Linked DNA regions of Pararoseomonas sp. SCSIO 73927. The protein of the gene in region 1 interacts with the protein of each later gene in a pairwise test. Links are inferred from orthologs where the notes say so. Each region holds a gene or a part of one and is shown in the gene's direction. Other genes may lie near its edges. The genes, in order: VQH23_RS23590 and VQH23_RS19010.

What was found.
Region 2: the proteins of VQH23_RS23590 (region 1) and VQH23_RS19010 interact in binary tests that used the Escherichia coli proteins (3 or more experiments, as listed by UniProt). The link is inferred for Pararoseomonas sp. SCSIO 73927 from one-to-one orthologs.

What each region holds. Positions count from the first base shown.
Region 1 is NZ_CP146232.1:4,992,739-5,002,677, reverse strand. Bases 4,876-7,795 are described here. They hold VQH23_RS23590 (iron-sulfur cluster assembly accessory protein), read left to right. Parts: upstream 4,876-6,109; coding sequence 6,110-6,481; downstream 6,482-7,795. Other genes in these bases: VQH23_RS23585 (acetolactate synthase large subunit), read right to left, coding at 6,584-7,795; VQH23_RS23595 (SUF system Fe-S cluster assembly protein), read left to right, coding at 5,724-6,098; sufU (Fe-S cluster assembly sulfur transfer protein SufU), read left to right, coding at 5,270-5,731; VQH23_RS23605 (SufS family cysteine desulfurase), read left to right, coding at 4,876-5,270. Also shown: VQH23_RS23625 (Rrf2 family transcriptional regulator), read left to right, coding at 1-435; Fe-S cluster assembly protein SufB, read left to right, coding at 446-1,942; Fe-S cluster assembly ATPase SufC, read left to right, coding at 1,965-2,714; Fe-S cluster assembly protein SufD, read left to right, coding at 2,725-4,014; more of VQH23_RS23605, read left to right, coding at 4,014-4,875; more of VQH23_RS23585, read right to left, coding at 7,796-8,242; VQH23_RS23580 (tripartite tricarboxylate transporter substrate binding protein), read right to left, coding at 8,449-9,441; VQH23_RS23575 (FAD-binding and (Fe-S)-binding domain-containing protein), read right to left, coding at 9,476-9,939. UniProt on the Escherichia coli protein: Is able to transfer iron-sulfur clusters to apo-ferredoxin. Multiple cycles of [2Fe2S] cluster formation and transfer are observed, suggesting that IscA acts catalytically.
Region 2 is NZ_CP146232.1:4,028,451-4,038,172, forward strand. Bases 325-3,027 are described here. They hold VQH23_RS19010 (ferredoxin family 2Fe-2S iron-sulfur cluster binding protein), read left to right. Parts: upstream 325-1,364; coding sequence 1,365-1,691; downstream 1,692-3,027. Other genes in these bases: VQH23_RS19005 (aminotransferase class V-fold PLP-dependent enzyme), read left to right, coding at 325-1,340; tenA (thiaminase II), read left to right, coding at 1,697-2,380; mnmA (tRNA 2-thiouridine(34) synthase MnmA), read left to right, coding at 2,377-3,027. Outside these bases: VQH23_RS19000 (aminotransferase class V-fold PLP-dependent enzyme), read left to right, coding at 1-52; more of VQH23_RS19005, read left to right, coding at 159-324; more of mnmA, read left to right, coding at 3,028-3,477; VQH23_RS19030 (CatB-related O-acetyltransferase), read left to right, coding at 3,862-4,668; VQH23_RS19035 (PQQ-dependent sugar dehydrogenase), read right to left, coding at 4,756-6,549; VQH23_RS19040 (hypothetical protein), read left to right, coding at 6,726-7,361; VQH23_RS19045 (D-amino acid dehydrogenase), read left to right, coding at 7,428-8,681; VQH23_RS19050 (peroxiredoxin), read left to right, coding at 8,813-9,451; VQH23_RS19055 (cysteine synthase A), read left to right, coding at 9,459-9,722. UniProt on the Escherichia coli protein: Ferredoxin are iron-sulfur proteins that transfer electrons in a wide variety of metabolic reactions. Although the function of this ferredoxin is unknown it is probable that it has a role as a cellular electron transfer protein.

The sequences.
Region 1 (9,939 bases):
TACGCGGTCGTCCTCCTCGCCCGGCTGGGTGGAGAGGGTGGGCTGCACACCGCCCCGTCCCTCTCCGCCGCAACCGGCATCGCCGAGCCGACGGTGGCAAAGGTGCTCCGCATCCTTTCCCAGGCCGGGCTCGTCGAGGCGCAGCGCGGGGCGCGGGGCGGGCACCGGTCGGCGCGGCCGATCGCTGCCATCAGCCTCGCCGAGGTGGTGGTGGCGATGGACGGCCCGATCGCCCTGACCGCCTGCGTGGACGGTGGCTCCGGTGGCTGCGAGGCGGAGGGGCACTGCCCCATCCATGGCCGCTGGAATCCCGTGAACGAGGCGGTGCGCGCCGCGCTCTCCGCCGTGACCATCGCCGACCTGGCCCGGCCTTCCTGCGCGGAGGCCCATCGCCGCGCTCCCGTTTCCCCCACCGCCAATCTGGCGGCCGAGTAAGGGATCTGACATGCCCGCCGTCGAAGAGACCCTCGATACCGTCCGGGACGCCACGCAGGGCGCCTACAAGTGGGGGTTCGAGACCGATATCGAGATGGAGTTCGCCCCCAAGGGGCTGAACGAGGACATCGTCCGCTTCATCTCCGCCAAGAAGAACGAGCCCGGGTGGCTGCTGGACTGGCGGCTGCGCGCCTTCGAGGCCTGGAAGGGCATGGAGGAGCCGCGCTGGCCCGCCGTGACCTATCCGCCGATCGACTACCAGGACGCCTACTACTACGCGGCGCCGAAGCAGAAGGTCGCGCCCAAGTCCCTGGACGAGGTCGATCCGGAGCTGCTGAAGACCTACGCCAAGCTCGGCATCCCGCTGAAGGAGCAGGCGATCCTGGCCGGCGTGGAGGGCGCGGGCGAGAGCCCGTCTGACGGGCGCCTGCCGGTGGCGATCGATGCGGTCTTCGACAGCGTCTCCGTCGCGACGACCTACAAGGGCCGGCTGGAGAAGGAGGGGATCATCTTCTGCTCCATCTCCGAGGCGGTGCAGAATCACCCGGAGCTGGTGCGGAAGTACCTGGGCACCGTGGTGCCGCACACCGACAACTTCTACGCGGCGCTGAACAGCGCGGTCTTCACGGATGGCAGCTTCGTCTACATCCCCAAGGGCGTGCGCTGCCCGATGGAGCTCTCCACCTATTTCCGCATCAACGCGAAGAGCACGGGGCAGTTCGAGCGCACCCTGATCATCGCGGACGAGGCCTCGACCGTCTCCTACCTCGAGGGCTGCACGGCGCCGCAGCGCGACGAGAACCAGCTGCACGCGGCGGTGGTGGAGCTCGTCGCCATGGACGACGCCTCCATCAAGTACAGCACGGTGCAGAACTGGTACCCGGGCGACGAGAACGGGAAGGGCGGCATCTACAACTTCGTCACCAAGCGCGCGGCCTGCCGCGGCAAGCGCAGCAAGGTGAGCTGGACGCAGGTGGAGACGGGTTCCGCCATTACCTGGAAGTACCCGTCCTGCATCCTGCAGGGCGAGGAGTCGGTGGGCGAGTTCTACTCGGTGGCGATCACCAACAACCACCAGCAGGCCGATACCGGCACGAAGATGATCCATCTGGGCAAGAACACGCGCAGCACGATCGTCTCCAAGGGCATCTCGGCGGGCAAGGGGCAGAACACCTATCGCGGCCTGGTGCGGATCAGCCCGAAGGCGACGAACGCGCGCAACTTCACCCAGTGCGACAGCCTGCTGATCGGCGATCTCTGCGGGGCGCATACCGTGCCCTACATCGAGAACCGCTGCATGACGGCCAAGACCGAGCACGAGGCGACGACGAGCCGCATTGCGGAGGACCAGCTGTTCTACTGCCGGCAGCGCGGGCTGTCGCAGGAGGATGCGGTGGGCCTGATCGTCAACGGCTTCTGCCGCGAGGTGCTGAAGGAGCTGCCGATGGAGTTCGCGGTCGAGGCGCAGAAGCTGCTGCAGATCAGCCTGGAAGGGAGCGTCGGGTAAGCCCGGCGCGGAGAGTAGAGACATGCTGCGTATCGAGAACCTGACGGCCGAGGTCGAGGGCAAGGCGATCCTCAAGGGCGTGAACCTTGAGGTGCCGGACGGCGAGGTGCACGCCATCATGGGGCCGAACGGCGCGGGCAAGTCCACGCTGTCCTACGCCCTGTCCGGGCGCGAGGGCTACGAGATCACCGGCGGTTCCGTGACCCTGAACGGCCAGGACCTGCTGGAGATGGAGCCGGAGGAGCGCGCGGCCGCCGGCCTGTTCCTCGCATTCCAGTACCCGGTGGAACTGCCCGGCGTGGGCAATGCCAATTTCCTGCGCACCGCGCTGAACGCCATCCGCCGCACCCGCGGGGAGCCGGAGGTGGATGCGATGCAGTTCCTGAAGCTGGCGCGCGCCCGCATGAAGGAGCTGTCCATGCCGGAGGACATGCTGAAGCGCGGCGTCAATGTCGGCTTCTCCGGCGGCGAGAAGAAGCGGAACGAGATCCTGCAGATGGCGCTGCTGGAGCCGAAGATCGCCATCCTCGACGAGACGGATAGTGGGCTGGACATCGACGCGCTGAAGATCGTGTCCGACGGCGTGAACGCCATGCGCGGGCCGAACTTCTCCGCCCTGGTGATCACCCACTACCAGCGCCTGCTGAACCATATCGTGCCGGACCGGGTGCACGTGCTGGCCGATGGCCGCATCGTCACTTCCGGCGGGCCGGAGCTGGCCCATCGCCTGGAGGCCGAGGGCTATGCCGGCGTCCTGGGCGAGGCCGCCTGAGGGGAATGCGATGAACAGCGTTTCCCCTGCCGGCAACGCGGCCGCCTTCCTGCACCGCTACGCGGGGCTGGCGGAGCGCCTGCCCGGCGCCGAGATCCCGGCGGTGCGCGCGCTGCGCGACGCGGCCGCCGAGACGCTGACGGCGGCCGGGCTGCCGAGCCGCCGCTTGGAGGCCTGGCGCTACACCGACCTGGCCCCGATGCTGCGCGCGGAGTTCCGCGAGGCGCTGACGCCGGTGGACGAGGCGGTGGCGCTGCCGACCGCGCGGGCGGATCGGCGGGCCGTGTTCGTGGACGGGCGGTTCCGGGCCGACCTGTCCTTCCTGGACGGGCTGGTCGCGGGCTCGCTCGCCGAGGTGATCGGGACGGTGGCGCCGCGGCTGAACAGCGTGGCTTCTGCCTCCCAGCCGATGGTGACGCTGAACACGTTGCTGTTCGAGGACGGGCTGGTGCTGGAGGTGCCGGAGGGCGCCGATGCCGGACGGGTGGAGCTGCTCTCCCTCGTCTCCGGTGAGACGGCGGCCACCGTGCACCCGCGCCACCTTATCCGCCTCGCGCGCGGGGCACGGCTGGTGCTGCTGGAGACGGCGGCCTCGCCCTCCGGCTCCGCGCACCTGCACAACCCGGTCTTCGAGATCGAGGTGGCCGAGGATGCCGTGCTGACGCATGTCCGCGTCCAGCGGGAGGCGGAGAGCGCCTACCACCTCGCCCATCTCGGCGTGCGGGTGGCAGAAGGCGGCACCTATGACGGCTTCGTCCTGAACGCCGGCGGGAAGATCAGCCGCAGCGAGACGCACCTCGCGCTGCTCGGGCCGCGCGCGACGGCGCACCTGAACGGCGCGCAGCTGGTGGCCGAGGGGCAGCTGGCCGACACGACGACGGCGCTGGACCATGCGGCGCCGAACTGCGCCAGCCGGCAGACGGTGAAGACGGTGCTGGCCGGGCGCGCGCGCGGCGTGTTCCAGGGCAAGATCCTGGTGCGGCGCGAGGCGCAGAAGACCGACGGCTACCAGATGAACCAGGCCCTCCTGCTGAGCGAGGAGGCGGAGATCGACAGCAAGCCGCAGCTGGAGATCTACGCGGACGACGTGAAGTGCAGCCACGGCGCTACGGCCGGCGCGCTGGACGAGGACAGCCTCTTCTATCTCCGGTCCCGCGGCATCCCCGCCGATGCGGCCCGCGCCATGCTGGTGCGCGCTTTCCTGCAGGAGGCGGTGGAGGTCGTGGAGGACGAGGCGGCGCGCGAGGCCTTGGACGAGGCTGTGGCGGGCTGGTGGGCGCAGCACGGGGAGGCCGCGTGATGGATGGCAGCGTGCGGCCCCCCTCTGCGAAGCAGGCGCTGGACGTGCAGCGGGTCCGGCAGGATTTCCCGATCCTGTCCACCAAGGTGCACGGGAAGCCGCTGGTGTTCCTGGATTCCGGGGCCTCCGCGCAGAAGCCGCGCGCGGTGATCGACGCCATGCGCGAGATGTTCGAGACGAGCTACGCGAACGTCCACCGTGGCGCCTATCAGCTGAGCGAGGCCTCCACCGCCGCCTACGAGGCCGCGCGCGGGGCCGTGGCGCGCTTCCTGAACGCGGGCGACGCGCGCGAGGTGGTGTTCACCTACAACTCCACCTCCGCGATCAACCTCGTGGCCCATTCCTTCGGGCGCGGGGTGCTGAAGCCTGGGCAGGCGGTGCTGGTCTCGGAGATGGAGCACCACGCTAACTTTGTGCCCTGGCAGATGCTGGCGCAGGACCACGGGATCGAGCTGCGGATCGCGGACGTGACCGAGGCCGGCGAGCTGGACATGGCCGACCTGGAGGCCAAGCTGGCCGACGGGAAGGTCGGGCTCGTCGCCGTCACCCACATGTCGAACGTGCTGGGCACCGTGACGCCCGCCGCGCGCATCGCGGCGCTGGCCCATGCGCACGGTGCCAAGGTGCTGTTCGACGGGTCTCAGGCGGTGGTCCACCGGCGCGTGGACGTGCGGGCGCTGGATGCCGACTTCTACGTCTTCACCGGCCACAAGCTGTACGGCCCGACGGGCATCGGCGTTCTGTGGGGCCGGATGGAGCTGCTGGACGCCATGCCGCCCTTCCTCGGCGGCGGCGACATGATCTCCGAGGTGACGCGGGAGGGATTCCGCCCCGCCCCGGTGCCGGCGAAGTTCGAGGCGGGCACGCCGCCGATCGTGGAGGCGGTGGGGCTGCACGCGGCGATCGACTACGTGACCGCGATCGGGATGGACGCCATCGAGGCGCATGAGCGCGCCCTGGTGGACCATGCGATGGCGAAGCTGTCCGTCATCGAGGACCTGACGCTAATCGGGCACGCGCAGGACCGCGGCGGGGTCTTCTCCTTCGCGCTCGGCAACGCGCACGCGCACGACCTTTCCACCCTGCTAGACCGCGTGGGAATCGCGGTGCGCGCCGGGCGGCACTGCGCGGAACCGCTGCACGTCCGGATCGGGCATGACAGCACCTGCCGCGCCTCCTTCGGCGTTTACACGACCCATGAGGAAGTCGATTTCCTGGCGGAGGCGCTGACCTCCGCGCGGAGGTTCTTCGCCTGATGTTCGACGACCTGCGCGACCTCTATCAGGAGGTCATCTTGGACCACGGGCGCAAGCCCCGGAATTTCCGGCGGCTGGAAACGCCCGACCTCTCCGCGCGCGGGGACAACCCGATGTGCGGCGACCGGATCGAGCTGTTCCTTGGCATGGAGGATGATCGCATCGCGGACGCCGCCTTCCAGGGGCGGGGCTGCGCCATTTCCACCGCCAGCGCCTCGCTGATGACGGAGACGGTCCGGGGCAAGACGACGGCCGAGGCACGGGATCTCGCGGCGCATTTCCGCGAGATGGCGATGACCGGCACCTGCCCGGATTGCGGCACGGCGCTGGAGGAGGAGATGGACCGGCTTCAGGCCCTCTCCGGCGTGCACGAATTCCCGAGCCGGGTGAAGTGCGCGACGCTGGCCTGGCACACCCTCAACACCGCCCTCGACGGCGGGAAGGAGGCTTCGAGTGAGTGAGTCCGCAGCGAACGGGGGCACGACCCACGAGGCCTGGTCCCCCGAGGGTCCGATCCCGGCGACGCGGGTGAGCGAGGTCGCGGTGCTGGACGCGCTGAAGACCGTGTTCGACCCGGAGATCCCCGTCGACATCTACGAGCTCGGCCTGATCTACGCCGTGGAGATCGGGGACGACGGGGCGGTGAAGGTGGACATGACCCTCACCACCCCCTCCTGCCCCTCCGCGCAGGAACTGCCGAGCATGGTGGAGGAAGCGGTGAAGGGCGTGCCCAACGTCACCTCCGTGGCGGTGGAGGTGGTGTGGGATCCGCCTTGGGACCCGTCCCGCATGAGCGAGGACGCGAAGCTGGCCCTGAACGTGTATTGATGGAGGCGGTGATGGGAACGACCACGACCGAGGCCCCGAAGGCTCGCCGGGCCCTGCCGCCGCTGATGACGCTGACCGACGCGGCGGCGGAGCGGCTTCGCGCGATGTATGAGAAGGGCGACGGCAGGAAGCTCCTGCGCGTGGCCGTCTCCACCAAGGGCTGCTCCGGCATGTCCTACCAGATGGAGTTCGTCGATGCCGCCGGGCCGGGCGACGAGACGGTGACGGACAAGGGCGTGACGGTGCTGGTGGACCGCAAGGCCACCCTGTTCTTGATCGGGACGGTGATGGACTACGAGAGGAAGGCCATGTCGGCCGGCTTCACCTTCACCAACCCGAACGAGAAGGGCCGCTGCGGCTGCGGCGAGAGCTTCCACGTGTGAGATGGCCGTCCGTCACCGCGTCGGTGGGCAGGGCGGGCCCTTGCTTGTCGCGCCTTGCCGAGGTGAAAGGCGGGTGGCGCAATTGCCGCCCGCCGCAGCAAGCTAACCAATCATTCCGGTGACTGACAGCCGGGCCCTCAGCTCGTCCACCAGGACGCGCTTGTTCTCGGAATAGTCGATCGGAACCGCGATGAGGTGCACGCCGCCGGCCTGGAAGGCGGCCTCCAGCGTCGGGACCAGCTCCTCCGTCGTCGCGACGCGATGCCCCCTGGCACCGTAGGCCTCGGCGTAGCGGACGAAGTCCGGGTTGCCGAAGGTCATGCCGAAGTCGGGGAAATCGTCCACGGACTGCTTCCAACGGATCATGCCGTAGGCGCCGTCCTCCAGCACCAGCACCACCAGGTTGAGGCCGAGCCGGACGGCCGTCTCCATCTCCTGGCTGTTCATCATGAAGCCGCCATCCCCGCAGACCGCGAGCACCCGGCGTCCCGGGTTCAGCATCGCCGCCATCATCGCCGAGGGAAGGCCGGCGCCCATCGTGGCCAGCGCGTTGTCCAGCAGCAGAGTGTTGGCCACCGTGGTCCGGTAGTTCCGGGCGAACCAGATCTTGTACATGCCGTTGTCGAGGGCGACGATCCCGTCCTCCGGCATCACCCGGCGGACATCGCGCACCAGGCGCTGCGGCGTCGGCGGGAAGCGCCCTTCCTCGGCACGGTCCGCGATCCGGGCGAGGATGCCCTCGCGCAGCGGCAGCAGGGCCCCGGCGTTGGGGAGGCGGCCCTCCAGCCGGTCCGCCACCGCCTCGAGGCTCGGGCCGACATCGCCGACCACCTCGGCGTGCGGGAAGTAGACCTGCTCGACATGGGCCGGCGTGTAGGAGAGGTGAATCACCTTGGGACCGTTCGGACCCATGAGGAAGGGCGGCTTCTCCACCGTGTCGTGGCCGATGGCGATGATGAGGTCGGCGCGCTCGATCGCCTCGTGCACGTAGTCGCGCTCGGACAGCGCGGCGGTGCCCATGTAGAGGTTGGAGCCGGCGGGAAGGGTGCCCTTGCCCATCTGCGTCGTGAAGAAGGGGATGCGGGTGCGGTGGACAAAGCCCGCCAGCCCCTGCGTGGCGCGCGGGCGGCTCGTCGCCGCGCCGAGCATCACGAGCGGCCGCTCGGCGGCCAGGATCATCGCGGCGGCCCGGTCCAGCGCGGCGGGATGTGCCACGGGGATCTCGATCGGGTGCGGCGGGATCAGCGGCGGCGCGGGTTCGATCTCCTCTCCCGCCACGTCCTCCGGCAACTCCAGGTGCACCGGCCCCGGCCGCTCCTCCTGCGCCACGCGGAAGGCGTCCCGGACCAGGGTGGGGATGGTGGCGGGGGAGACGATCTGCCGGGTGAGCTTGGTGAGGGGCCGCATGGCGGCGACCGTGTCCACGATCTGGAAGCCCGCCTGCCGGCTGCTCATGATCCCCTTCTGGCCGGTGATCATGACCATCGGCATGGCGCCGAGCTGCGCGTAGGCGGCACCGGTGACGAGGTTCAGCGCACCGGGGCCGAGGGTGGCGAGGCATACTCCCGGCCGCCCGGTCAGGCGGCCGTGGGTGGCGGCCATGAAGGCGGCCGGCTGCTCGTGCCGGGTCAGGACGAGCTCGATCCTGGACTTCCGGAGGGACTCCAGGACGTCCAGGTTCTCCTCCCCCGGCACCCCGAAGATCCGGTCCACTCCCTCGTTCTCGAGGGCCGCGACCAGCAGGTCAGAGGCCTTGGTCATCGCGTGCTCTCCTCCGATGTGCCGCACGCGTCCCGGCGCGGTGCGGCAGCATCGGCGGACCAGGCGCTGCGCGCCACCCTCCCGGTGCCCGGCAAGGGCGGGAAAGCCGTGGAACTCGGCCGGGTCGCCGCCGCGGGCGCGCCTCTACATGGCCCGCCCCACCACGGCGACCGCGATGAGGTGTTCCTGCCCCGTGCGGTCCGGGCCTACTGCTGCCACGGGGTCCTTTCCCAGATTCCGCGGTAACGGGCCTCCTGGGCGGGCATCTGCGCCTCCCACTCGGCACCGGGCAGGTAGGCCATCGCGAGCTCGAGTTGCCGGGCCTTTTCCGCCCATTCCGGCCGGCCGACCACGCTGGCGACGGCCCCTTGCAGCCGGAGGGCGATCTCGTCCGGCACGCCGCGGGGCGCGCCGATGCCGCGCTCGCTGGTCATGACCACGTCGTGGCCCTCCTCGCGGAAGGTCGGCACGTTCGGCATGAGGTCCCAGCGATGCGTTCCCATGCCCGCCAGCGGGCGCAACGGGGGCGCGTCCTGGCCGAGCATGCCAATCTCGCCGAGGTTCAGCCCGGCCACGTCGATGTGGCGCGCCAGCACGGCGTTCTTCACCAGACCCGCCCCTGCATAGGGCGCGTGGATGAACTCGGTGCCCGTGGCCGCCTGGAACAGCGTGAGGCCGAGATGGTCGTCGGTGCCGACCCCCGAGGAACCCACGCTGATCTGCCCGGGACGCCGCTTCGCGTCCGCGATGAGATCGGCGAGGGTCCGGTACGGCGAATCCCGGTGCACGACGAACGCGCTGGGGTCGTCCACCAGGCGGGCGATGGCCCGGATCCGCGTCCGGTCGTAGCGCACGCGGCGCTCGATCGGGACGGAGAGATAGCCCGGCGTGTTCAGGCCGCCGATCGTGAAGCCGTCCGGCCGTGCGGCCTGGAGCAGCGCGTAGGCCGTCTCTCCGCCCGCGCCGGGGCGGTTGCTGATGACGAAGTTCGAGCCGGGCAGCTCCGCCGCGAGGGCCTGGGCCAGGGCGCGCAGCATCACGTCGGTACCGCCGCCGGGCGCGAAGCCGACGATGATCTCGATCGGCCGGCCCGCCGGCCAGGCGGGCTGCGCCAGGGCGGGGCGGGCGAGCGGCGCGGCGACGAGCGCCGCTCCGGCCCACAGAAGGCCGCGGCGGCCCATGCCTGTGTCTTGGGTCACGGTTGATTCCTCTTCCTTGTTGACGCTCTGCCGCTCAGGCCGCCCTTGCCGGCAGCACCGATCCGCTGCCTCGCGCCTCCCGGATGGCAGCGAGCAGGGCTTGGGCGGGATGGCGGAGCGCGACGCCATCCAGTCGCTTGACTTGGGACCGGCAGGAATAGCCGGTCGCCAGGAGGTCCTCGCCCGCCGCGACGTGCCGCTTCCAGCTCAGGCCGTAGAGGTGCTCCGACATGGCGCGGTGCTCGGCCTCGTGGCCGTAGGTGCCGGCCATCCCGCAGCATCCCGCCGCGACGACCTCGAGCGACAGACCGTGCCTGGCGAAGGCGGCCCGCCACTCGCGCGGCGAGGACGCGGCGTTGGTGCGCTCCGTGCAGTGCAGGAGCAGGCGGAAGGTCCCCGGCGCCGCCCGTGGCGCATCGCCCTCCCGCTGCGCCAGCCACTCCTGCAGCAGCAGGACGGCAGGGGCCTCCACACCGGCGTCCCGGTACTCCGCCCGGT
Region 2 (9,722 bases), 970 kb from region 1 along the record:
CGCGGCCCACGCCGCCATGCGGGCGCGGCTGCGGGGCGCGGGCGGGGGGTGATCGCCGGGGCTGGCGACGTGGATAACCTGGCGGACTGACCTGGACGCGCGGCGGATGCGCGTCGCGGCATCTCCCCTCCCGGCCATCGATCCCCCATCTTTCCGGGATGAGGGACGCCGCCAACCGCCAGGCCTACCTGGACAACCACGCCACCACGCCCTGCGACCCGCGGGTGCTGGCGGCCATGCGGCCGTGGTGGGAGGCGAACTTCTCCAACCCCGCCAGCATCGAGCACGCGATGGGCCGGGAGGCCGAGGCGGCGGTGGAGGAGGCGCGCGCCCATGTGGCCGCGCTGATCGGGGCGGAGCCGCGGGAACTGGTCCTCACCTCCGGTGCCACCGAATCGAACAACCTGGCGATCAAGGGCGCCGCACGCTTCGCCGCGGGGCAGGGAACGGACCGGCGCCGCGTGATCACCGTGGCGACCGAGCACAAATGCGTGCTGGAGAGCGTGCGGGACCTCTCGGCGGAGGGCTTCGAGCCCGTTTTCCTGCCGGTGCGTCCCGACGGGCTGCTGGACCCGGAGGCGCTGCGGCGGGCGCTGGAGACGCCGACGCTACTGGTCAGCGTCATGGCCGTGAACAACGAGATCGGAGTGGTGCAGGACATCGGTGCCCTGGCGGCGATGTCGAAGGCGGCGGGCGCGCTGTTCCACACGGACGCGGCCCAGGCCGCCGGGCGGATCCCGCTGGACGTGGAGGGGATGGGCATCGACCTCCTCTCCCTCTCCGCCCACAAGATTTACGGGCCCAAGGGGATCGGCGCCCTCTACGTCCGCCGGCGGCCGCGGGTCCGGCTTGTGCCGCTGTTCTCGGGCGGCGGGCAGGAGCGGGGAATGCGCTCCGGCACCTTGCCCGCGCCGCTGGTAGTGGGCTTCGGGGAGGCGGCGCGGATTGCCCGACTGGAGATGGCGCTGGACGAGGGGCGGTTCCGCCAGCAGCGGGAGCGCTTCCTGGCCGCGCTCGGCGCTGAGGTCCCGGGACTGCAGGTGAACGGCAGCATGGAGAGCCGGGTGGCCGGCAACATTAACGTCACCCTGCCCGGCGGGGTGGACGCGCAGGAGTTGATGCGGGCGGCGCCGGGCGTCTGTGTCTCCACCGGCAGCGCCTGCTCCTCGGCCAGCATCGAGCCCTCCTACGTGCTCAGGGCGCTGGGCCTGCCGGAGGCGGAGGCGCGTTCGACCTTGCGGATCGGCATCGGCCGCTTTACCTCGCCCGCCGAAGTGGACCGGGCGGCGGCCGAGCTGGCGCGCGCCTGGCATGGGCTGCGCCGCGCGGCCGCCGAGTAGGGCCGGGCGCTTGAGGAGAGATCGATGCCGAAGATGACCTTCGTCGAGCGGGACGGCACGCGCCGCGAGGTGGATGCGCCGATGGGTCTCTCGGTGCTGGAAATCGCGCACAAGCATGGGGTGGACATCGAGGGCGCCTGTGAGGGCAGCCTCGCCTGCTCCACCTGCCACGTCATCGTGGACGAGAGCTGGTTCGAGCGCCTGGAGAGCCCGACCGAGGACGAGGAGGACATGCTCGACCTCGCCTTCGACCTGCAGGAGACCTCCCGCCTGGGCTGCCAGCTCATCATGACGGACAAGCTGGACGGGCTGGTGGTGAAGCTGCCCGCCGGCAGCCGCAACGCGGGCTGAGCGCGATGGACGCGCCCTACGGCCGCGAGGGCGGGCTGTTCCGCGCCCTGCGCACCGGGGCGGCGCGGGAGTGGGATGCCTATTGCTGGCACCCCTTCGTCCAGGGGTTGGCGGACGGCACGCTGCCGCTGGCGGCCTTCCGCCACTACCTCGTGCAGGACTACCTTTTCCTCGTGCAGTTCGCGCGCGCCCAGGCCCTGGCCGTGGTGAAGGCCGAGAGCCTGGAGGCGATGCGCGAGAAGGGCCGGGTGGTGCAGGCCATCCTGGACGAGACGAAGCTGCACCTCGTCTACTGCCGGGAATGGGGCCTGGACGAGGCCGCCGTGCTGGCCGAGGCGGAGGCGCCGGAGACGGTGGGCTACACCCGGTGGGTCATGGACCAGGGCTTCCGCGGCGACATCCTGGACCTTGAGGTGGCGTTGGCGCCCTGCACCGTCGGCTACGGCGAGGTGGCGCGGCGGATCGAGGCGCATCCCGGCCGGGTGCGGGATGGGAACCCTTATGAGAACTGGATCGTCCAGTACGCGGGCGCCGAGTACCAGGCCGTTGCCGCGGGCGCGGCAGCCCGGCTGGACGCGCTCGGCGAGACGCATGGCGGGGCGGCGCGGATCGCGGCGCTCACGCGGGTCTTCGCGGAGGCGTCTCGGCTGGAAGCCGATTTCTGGCAGATGGGGCTGAACGCCTCATGAGAGTGATGGTCGCCATGTCCGGCGGCGTGGACAGCTCGGTCGTGGCCGGGCTGCTGGCGGAGCAGGGCCACGAGGTCATCGGCGCCACGCTCCAGCTCTACGATCACGGCGCGGCGGTGCAAAGGAAAGGGGCCTGCTGCGCGGGCCAGGACATTCACGACGCGCGCGACGTGGCCGACCGCCTGGGCATCCCCCACTACGTGCTGGACCGGGAGAGCCGCTTCCGCGACGCCGTGATCGCCGATTTCGCCGACAGCTACGCCCGCGGCGAGACGCCCATCCCCTGCGTGCGCTGCAACCAGACGGTAAAGTTCCAGGACCTCGTCGCCCTGGCCCGTGAACTGGGCTGCGAGGCGCTGGCGACCGGCCACTACGCCCGCCGGGCGGAGGGGCCGGGCGGCCCCGAGCTGCACCGGGCGGCCGATCCGGCGCGGGACCAGTCGTACTTTCTCTTCGCGACCACGCGGGAGCAGCTGGCCTTCTCCCGCTTTCCGCTCGGCGACATGCCGGACAAGGCTTCAGTCAGGCGGGAGGCCGCGCGGCTGGGCTTGGCCGTGGCGGAGAAGCCGGACAGCCAGGACATCTGCTTCGTGCCCGAGGGGCGCTACCACGAGCTGGTGGCGAAGCTCCGCCCGGAGGCGGCGGAGGCGGGCGAGATCGTGGACGAATCGGGCCGCGTCCTCGGCCGGCACGAGGGAGTGGCGCGCTACACGGTGGGGCAGGGGCGGGGCCTCGGCCTCTCCCGTGATCCCGGGATGCGGGTGGCGGCACTGGACCCTGCGCGCCGTCGCGTGGTGGTGGCTCCGGCCCGCGCGATCCCCGTGGCGGAGGTGCCGGTCGCCGAGGTGAACTGGCTCATCGACCCGCCGGAAGCCGCCTTCCGTGCGGAGGCGAAGTTCCGCGCCCGCGAGGTGCCGCAGCCCGTGACGGCGCGCTGGGATCCGGCGCTCGCAGGGCTGATCGTCACGCCCGATGTCCCGGTGATCTCCGCCCCCGGCCAGGGCTGCGTGCTGTACGACGGCGACCGCGTCCTGGGCGGCGGCTTCATCCGCGCCGGCCGCGCCGCAACGGTTGACGCGGAAGCGCCGGCGGCCTAATTCGCGGCTCCCGGCGGACGGCGCTCTGGCGGGGTAGCTCAGCTGGTTAGAGCACAGCACTCATAATGCTGGGGTCACCGGTTCAAGTCCGGTTCCCGCTACCAGTCCTCGCCGTCCGCCGGTTCCCCACAAAATCTCCTGTGACCTTCGCTTGTTCGCGTGGCCGTTTACCGGTCGGCAAGGCGACGCGCGATAACCTGCCGCCGCAACGAACGGCGCGCTGGAGAAGGCCCGGTGCGACCGCGGAAGTCCGGGGTGGAATGTACCCGTGGCACGCGGCACAACCTGTGCGGGAATAAAAACCTAATTGCTACAACTACTTAACCTCAATATGAGCGAAGGTGGCTGAGAGCGGCACGCGCCGTGACCCTTGAGGAGGCGTGCTTGATCGTCACGGAAGAACTGCTTCGCCTCTTCGATAAGGCCCGCATCTTCACGGAGAAGGCGGGGCCACGACGCTTCCGCCTGGGTTCCAGCCTCATCGTGGCCCGCGGCGCCCGCCTGGAGGGGTACTCGGAGATCTTCTCCGGCAACGTCCTCCCGGCCAGCGCCGGGGCCTTCTCCTACTCGCATTCGCCCTTCAAGGCTTTCGCCAATCTCGGGCGCTACTGCTCCATCGCGGGCGGAGTCACGGTCATGGGGGCCGACCACCCGCACGAGTGGGTGACGACATCCCCGTTCACCTACCGCCCGACCGGGCACCCGGCCGTCGTCGCCGCGTATGAGGACCACGGCCGGCCGATCGAGACCGCCCGCGCCTTCCGCTTCCGCGGCGCCAAGAACAGCCTGAACATCGGCCACGACGTCTGGATCGCCGGGGACGTCCTGCTGCGGCAGGGGATCAGCATCGGCCACGGCGCGGTGATCGCCGGCGGGTCGGTCGTGACCAAGGATGTGCCGCCTTTCGCGATCGTCGGCGGCGTCCCGGCCAGGGTTATCCGCCTGCGCTTCCCGGAGGCGATCGTGGAGCGGCTGTTGGCGCTGGAGTGGTGGCGCTTCCATCCGGCCGTACTGCAGGAACTGCGGACCGACGACGTGGCGGCCTTCCTCGGCAATCTAGAAGCGGCACTGGACCAGGGCAGCATCACACCCTTCGACCCTGGCTACCTGGAATTCGCCGACCCGGACGGGCTGCCCATCCTGCACCCCGCCTCGGCCGTGAACCACAGCGCGGCCGAGATCGCGGCCTGACGACGGGCGGAGCCCGGCGCCCGCGCGGGGCGCCCAGCTCCCGCTACATCCGGCGCCCGGGCGGCACCAAGGCCGGCCGCGGAATCGCTACAGGATGAAATCCGCCGCGGTCAGCGGCGCGGCGCTGGCGACCAGTAGGACAAGGTCCGCCGGCCCGCCATCGACGGACACCTCGACCCGCCAGGCCTCGTCCAGCTCCAGCACCCGGACCTGCGGGCCCGAGGCGGCGAAGCCGGCCCCGCCGATGAAGGCGAGGCGCCCATCCGCCAGGGCGGAGAGGTCCATACGGTCACCCTCCGCGCCGTTGAAGTCGGTCACGCGGTCGATCGGGCTGCCGCGCGGGCTGTCGGACGGGGTGGTCCAGCGGAAGCGGTCGGCCCCGGCACCGCCTGTCATCGCGTCCGTTCCCGCCCCGCCGGCCAGCACGTCGTCACCGGCGCCGCCGAGCAGCCGGTCCGCCCCCGCGCCGCCGAGCAGGTGGTCCGCGCCCTCGCCCCCGTCCAGCCGGTCCGCGCCGGCGCCGCCGATCAGCAGGTCGTCTCCCGCGCCGCCGGCGAGGGTGTCGTTCCCCTCCATGCCGGAGAGAAGGTCGTCGCCGTTGCCGCCGGCCGCGCGGTCGTCGCCTGCCCCGGCGAAGACCCGGTCGTTCCCGCCGCCTGAGGCGATCCGGTCCGCCGCGTCCCGGTCCACCCCGTCCACCGTGCCGGCCGGCGCGCCCGTGGAGATCCGGGTCAGGGTGCCGTCGATGCCGACGGCGAAGAGGGAGCCGTCCCCGTCCTCGGCGAAGGAGACGAGGGCCTGGCGGGCCACGGCGCCGCCGTCGTCGATCTCCCGCCGGTCCAGGTCGCCGTCCCCGTCCGTGTCCGCCAGGGTCCAGAAGCGCGTGCTGACGAAGTCACCGAAGAGGTATTGGCCGTAAAGCCCCGTCTCCGGCCCGCGGCTGACATAACCGCCGATGATGGAGCGGTCATCGGCCGAATGGTCGTAGGAGTGGACGGGGAAGGTGAACCCCTCGGCCGGGCCCGCGCCGCCCTCATAGGTGTTCCAGCCGAAATTGGCCCCGGGCGCCCCGATGTTGACCTCCTCGAAGGCGTCCTGACCGACATCGCCGATCCACAGCTCCCCGGTGCCGATGTCGAAGCTGGCACGGTAGGGGTTGCGAAGGCCGTAGGCCCAGACCTCGGGCGCGCCACCGCCGCCCGCGAAAGGATTGTCCGCGGGAATGGCGTAGTTGCGCGCCGGGTCGCCGGGAAAGTCGTCCCCGTTCACGTCGATGCGGAGAATGGACCCGCGCAGGTCGCTCCGGTCCTGCCCTCCGCCGGTCGGGTCGTTGGCGCCGCCGCCGTCGCCCGTGGCGATATGCAGCATCCCGTCCGGGCCGAAGCCCATCCAGCCGCCCTTGTGGTTGTTGAAGTTGCCGGGCTGGGGGATCGTCAGGACCTCGCGCGCCGTGCCGGTGGGCACCGTGTCCGGGTCCGCGGGATCGATCGTGTACTCCCGCACCTGGCTCTCGCCGTCCCGACGGGAGAAGAAGACGTAGAACCGGCCGTTGGTTCCGAAGTCCGGATGGAAGGCCATGCCGAGCAGGCCCTGTTCCCCGGCCGTGGAGACCTCCGCGCTCATGTCGAGGAAGGGCGTGGCCCGCACCGCCCCGGTCGCGGTGTCCACCACGCGGATCACGCCGGTCCGGTCCAGGACGTAGAGCTGCCCGGCATCGCCCGGCGCCGCGGTGGCAAAGACCGCCGGGCCTAACCCCGTGGCGATCGTGGTGAAGACGGGGGCAGCGGCCGGCGCGGCGAGGGGGCCATGGCCCTCGATCAGGTCATCCCCACGCGTGCCGTTCAGCGTGTTCCCGCCGAGGCTGCCCGTGATCCTCGCCATTCTCGTTTCCTCGTCCCTTTTCCCGATCATGACCGGGCGCGGGGCGCGGCGGGACCGGTATCCTCGCTCCACAAGCCCTTGTTATCGATCGCACGGGGGCGTGAGCCGTGGGCCGGTTCCATCCGGCCCGCGCCACGCCCTTGTTTGCTCTGTCCGTAATCGGAGGAGAGACCAGGATGCGCCCGACCCTGACCGCCCTGATCGCCGGCCTTGCTCTGCCCGTGGCCGCGCTGGCGCAGACCGCGCCGCCCGATACATCCCGTGCGGCCCCGGTCCCGGGTGTGGCGCCCGGCACGCGGCCGGGCCAGGCGGCGGAGCTGCCACGGCTCGTCATCGGCGCGCCGGGTCGGTGCGAGCTCTCGTCCGGCGGCCAGTCGCAACCCTGCAGCAGCGGGCTCGTCTACGTGCACCACCGCAACGGGGCGGTGCTGATCTCCGTCCAGTCCACGCCCACCAGCACCATCGGCTTCCAGGGCAACGGCGACACCCAGCCCGTGCGGGAGGAGTACACGCTGGAGCTGAGCCGGATGCACACCTCCATCGATGGGCGCACCGCGGCGAAGACGGTGCGGGGCACCTGCCAGATCAGCATGACGGCGGATGGCCTGACCTGGCACCGCGCCACCTGCCGCGCGACGGACGGGAACGGCCTGGTGACGGTGATGAGCTTCAGCGGCGACGGCCGGCAGGTCACGGTCGCGCGCCCCGGCGAGGAGGGCGGCGGAACCGGGCGCGCGCCTTCCGGAGCAGCTGGAGGCGCGCCCTCCGGCGGGACGAGCGGCAAGCCCGCCCCCGCCGCGCCCAAGGGCTGATCCGCCCCCTTTGCCCGGGGCTCGGGAGGCCGCATCGTCGGGTCAGGCATCGGACGGGAGTCGCGCGTGAGGGTCCTCGTTCTCGGAAGCGGCGTCATCGGCGTCACCACCGCCTGGTACTTGGCGAAGGCCGGGCACGAGGTGACGGTCATCGACCGCCAGGACGGCGCGGGGAAGGAGACGAGCTTCGCGAATGCGGGGCAGCTCTCCTACGGCTACTCCTCGCCCTGGGCGGGGCCGGGGGTGCCGATGAAGGCGGTGAAGTGGCTGCTGATGCACCACCGCCCCTTCGTCCTCTGGCCGCGCCCGGACTGGGACATGCTCTCCTGGCTCGCCCGGATGGCCGCGAACTGCACGGAGCGCGCCTATCGCCGCAACAAGGGCCGGATGGTGCGCGTGGCCGAGTACAGCCGCGTCGCGCTGGCCGAGTTGCGCGCCGAGACAGGCATCGAGTTCGACCACCGCGCGCGCGGCACGGTGCAGCTTTTCCGCACGCAGAAGCAGCTGGACCACGTGGGCGGCGACACCGCCGTGCTGGACGGGTACGGCGTGCCCTGGGAACTGCTGGACCCGGCGGGCTGCATCGCGGCGGAGCCGGCGCTCGCGCGGGTGCAGGGCAAGTTCGTCGGCGGACTGCGCCTGCCGCAGGACGAGACGGGGGACGCCTTCCTCTTCACCCAGCGCCTGGCGGAGCTCGCGCGCGGCAAGGGCGTGGACTTCCGCCTCGGCGTCGGCGTCGCCTCCATTCACTGCGAGGGCGGGCGCGTGGCGGCGGTGGAGACGGACCACGGCGACTTCACCGCCGATGCCTACGTCGCCGCGCTGGGCAGCCACACCCCGGCGGTGCTGCGGCCGCTGGGGCTGCGCCTGCCCGTCTATCCCATCAAGGGCTACTCCCTGACCCTGCCGGTCACGGAGGAGGAGGCCGCCCCCGTCTCCACCGTGATGGACGAGACCTATAAGATCGCCATCACCCGGCTGGGCGACCGGATCCGGGTCGGCGGCACGGCGGAGATCGCCGGCTTCTCCACCAGTCTGCGCAGGCCGCGGCGGGAGACGCTGGAGCACTCCGTGCGCGACCTTTTCCCCGAGGGCGGGGACCTCGCGGCGGCGCGCTTCTGGACGGGGCTGCGGCCGATGACGCCGGACGGCACGCCGATCATCGGGGGGACGAGGCTGCCCAACCTCTACACCAACACCGGCCACGGCACGCTGGGCTGGACCATGGCCTGCGGATCGGGGCGGGTGCTGGCCGACATCGTCTCCGGACGGCCGCCGGAGATCGATGTCTCCGACCTCGGGCTCTCGCGTTACGGTTGAGACAGGCTCCTTGGAAGGCCGGTTCGCGGTCCCGACATCCGGGGTGAGACGGAGCGGGGCGGGGCGCCTTGGCCGGTTCTTTCACGCCGTGATAGCGTTGTGGAATTGAGAATTCTACGGAGGAAGCCTGTATGACGCTTCAACTCGGACAGACCGCCCCGGACTTCGAGGCCGACACCACCCAGGGCCGCATCCGCTTCCACGAGTGGCTCGGCAGTTCCTGGGGCGTGCTGTTCAGCCACCCGAAGGACTACACGCCCGTCTGCACGACGGAGCTGGGCTACACCGCCAAGCTGAAGCCCGAGTTCGACCGCCGCGGCGTGAAGGTGATCGGCCTCTCCGTCGATACGCTGGACCGGCACGAGGGCTGGAACGCGGACATCGAGGAGACGCAGGGCACTGCGGTGAACTTCCCGATGATCTCCGACCACGACCGGAACGTCGCCACCCTTTACGGCATGATCCATCCCGAGGCCGACGCGGCCGTGACGGTCCGGACCGTCTTCCTGATCGACCCGAGCAAGAAGATCCGCCTGATGCTGATCTACCCGCCGAGCGCCGGGCGGAACTTTGACGAGATCCTGCGCGTGATCGACAGCCTGCAGCTGACGGACAAGCACAAGGTCGCCACCCCCGTGAACTGGAAGAAGGGCGACAAGGTCATCGTCGCCGCCAGCCTCTCGGACGAGGATGCGAAGAAGCACTTTCCCCAGGGCTGGACGGCCGAGAAGCCCTACCTGCGCTGGGTTGACCATCTGGAGTGGACCTGAACCCACCATGCCCATTCTCGCCACTGACTTCTGGGACGCGGTCGGAAACACGCCCCTTATCCGGCTCCGCCGCGCCTCCGAGAGGACGGGGTGCGAGATCCTGGGCAAGGCGGAGTTCATGAACCCCGGCGGCAGCGTGAAGGACCGCGCCGCCATCGGCATTCTGGGGGAGGCCGTCGACCGCGGCCTCCTCACCCCTTTCCAGCCGGGAACGGTGGTGGAGGGGACGGCGGGGAACACCGGCATCGGGCTGGCGCTGGCCGCGAACGCG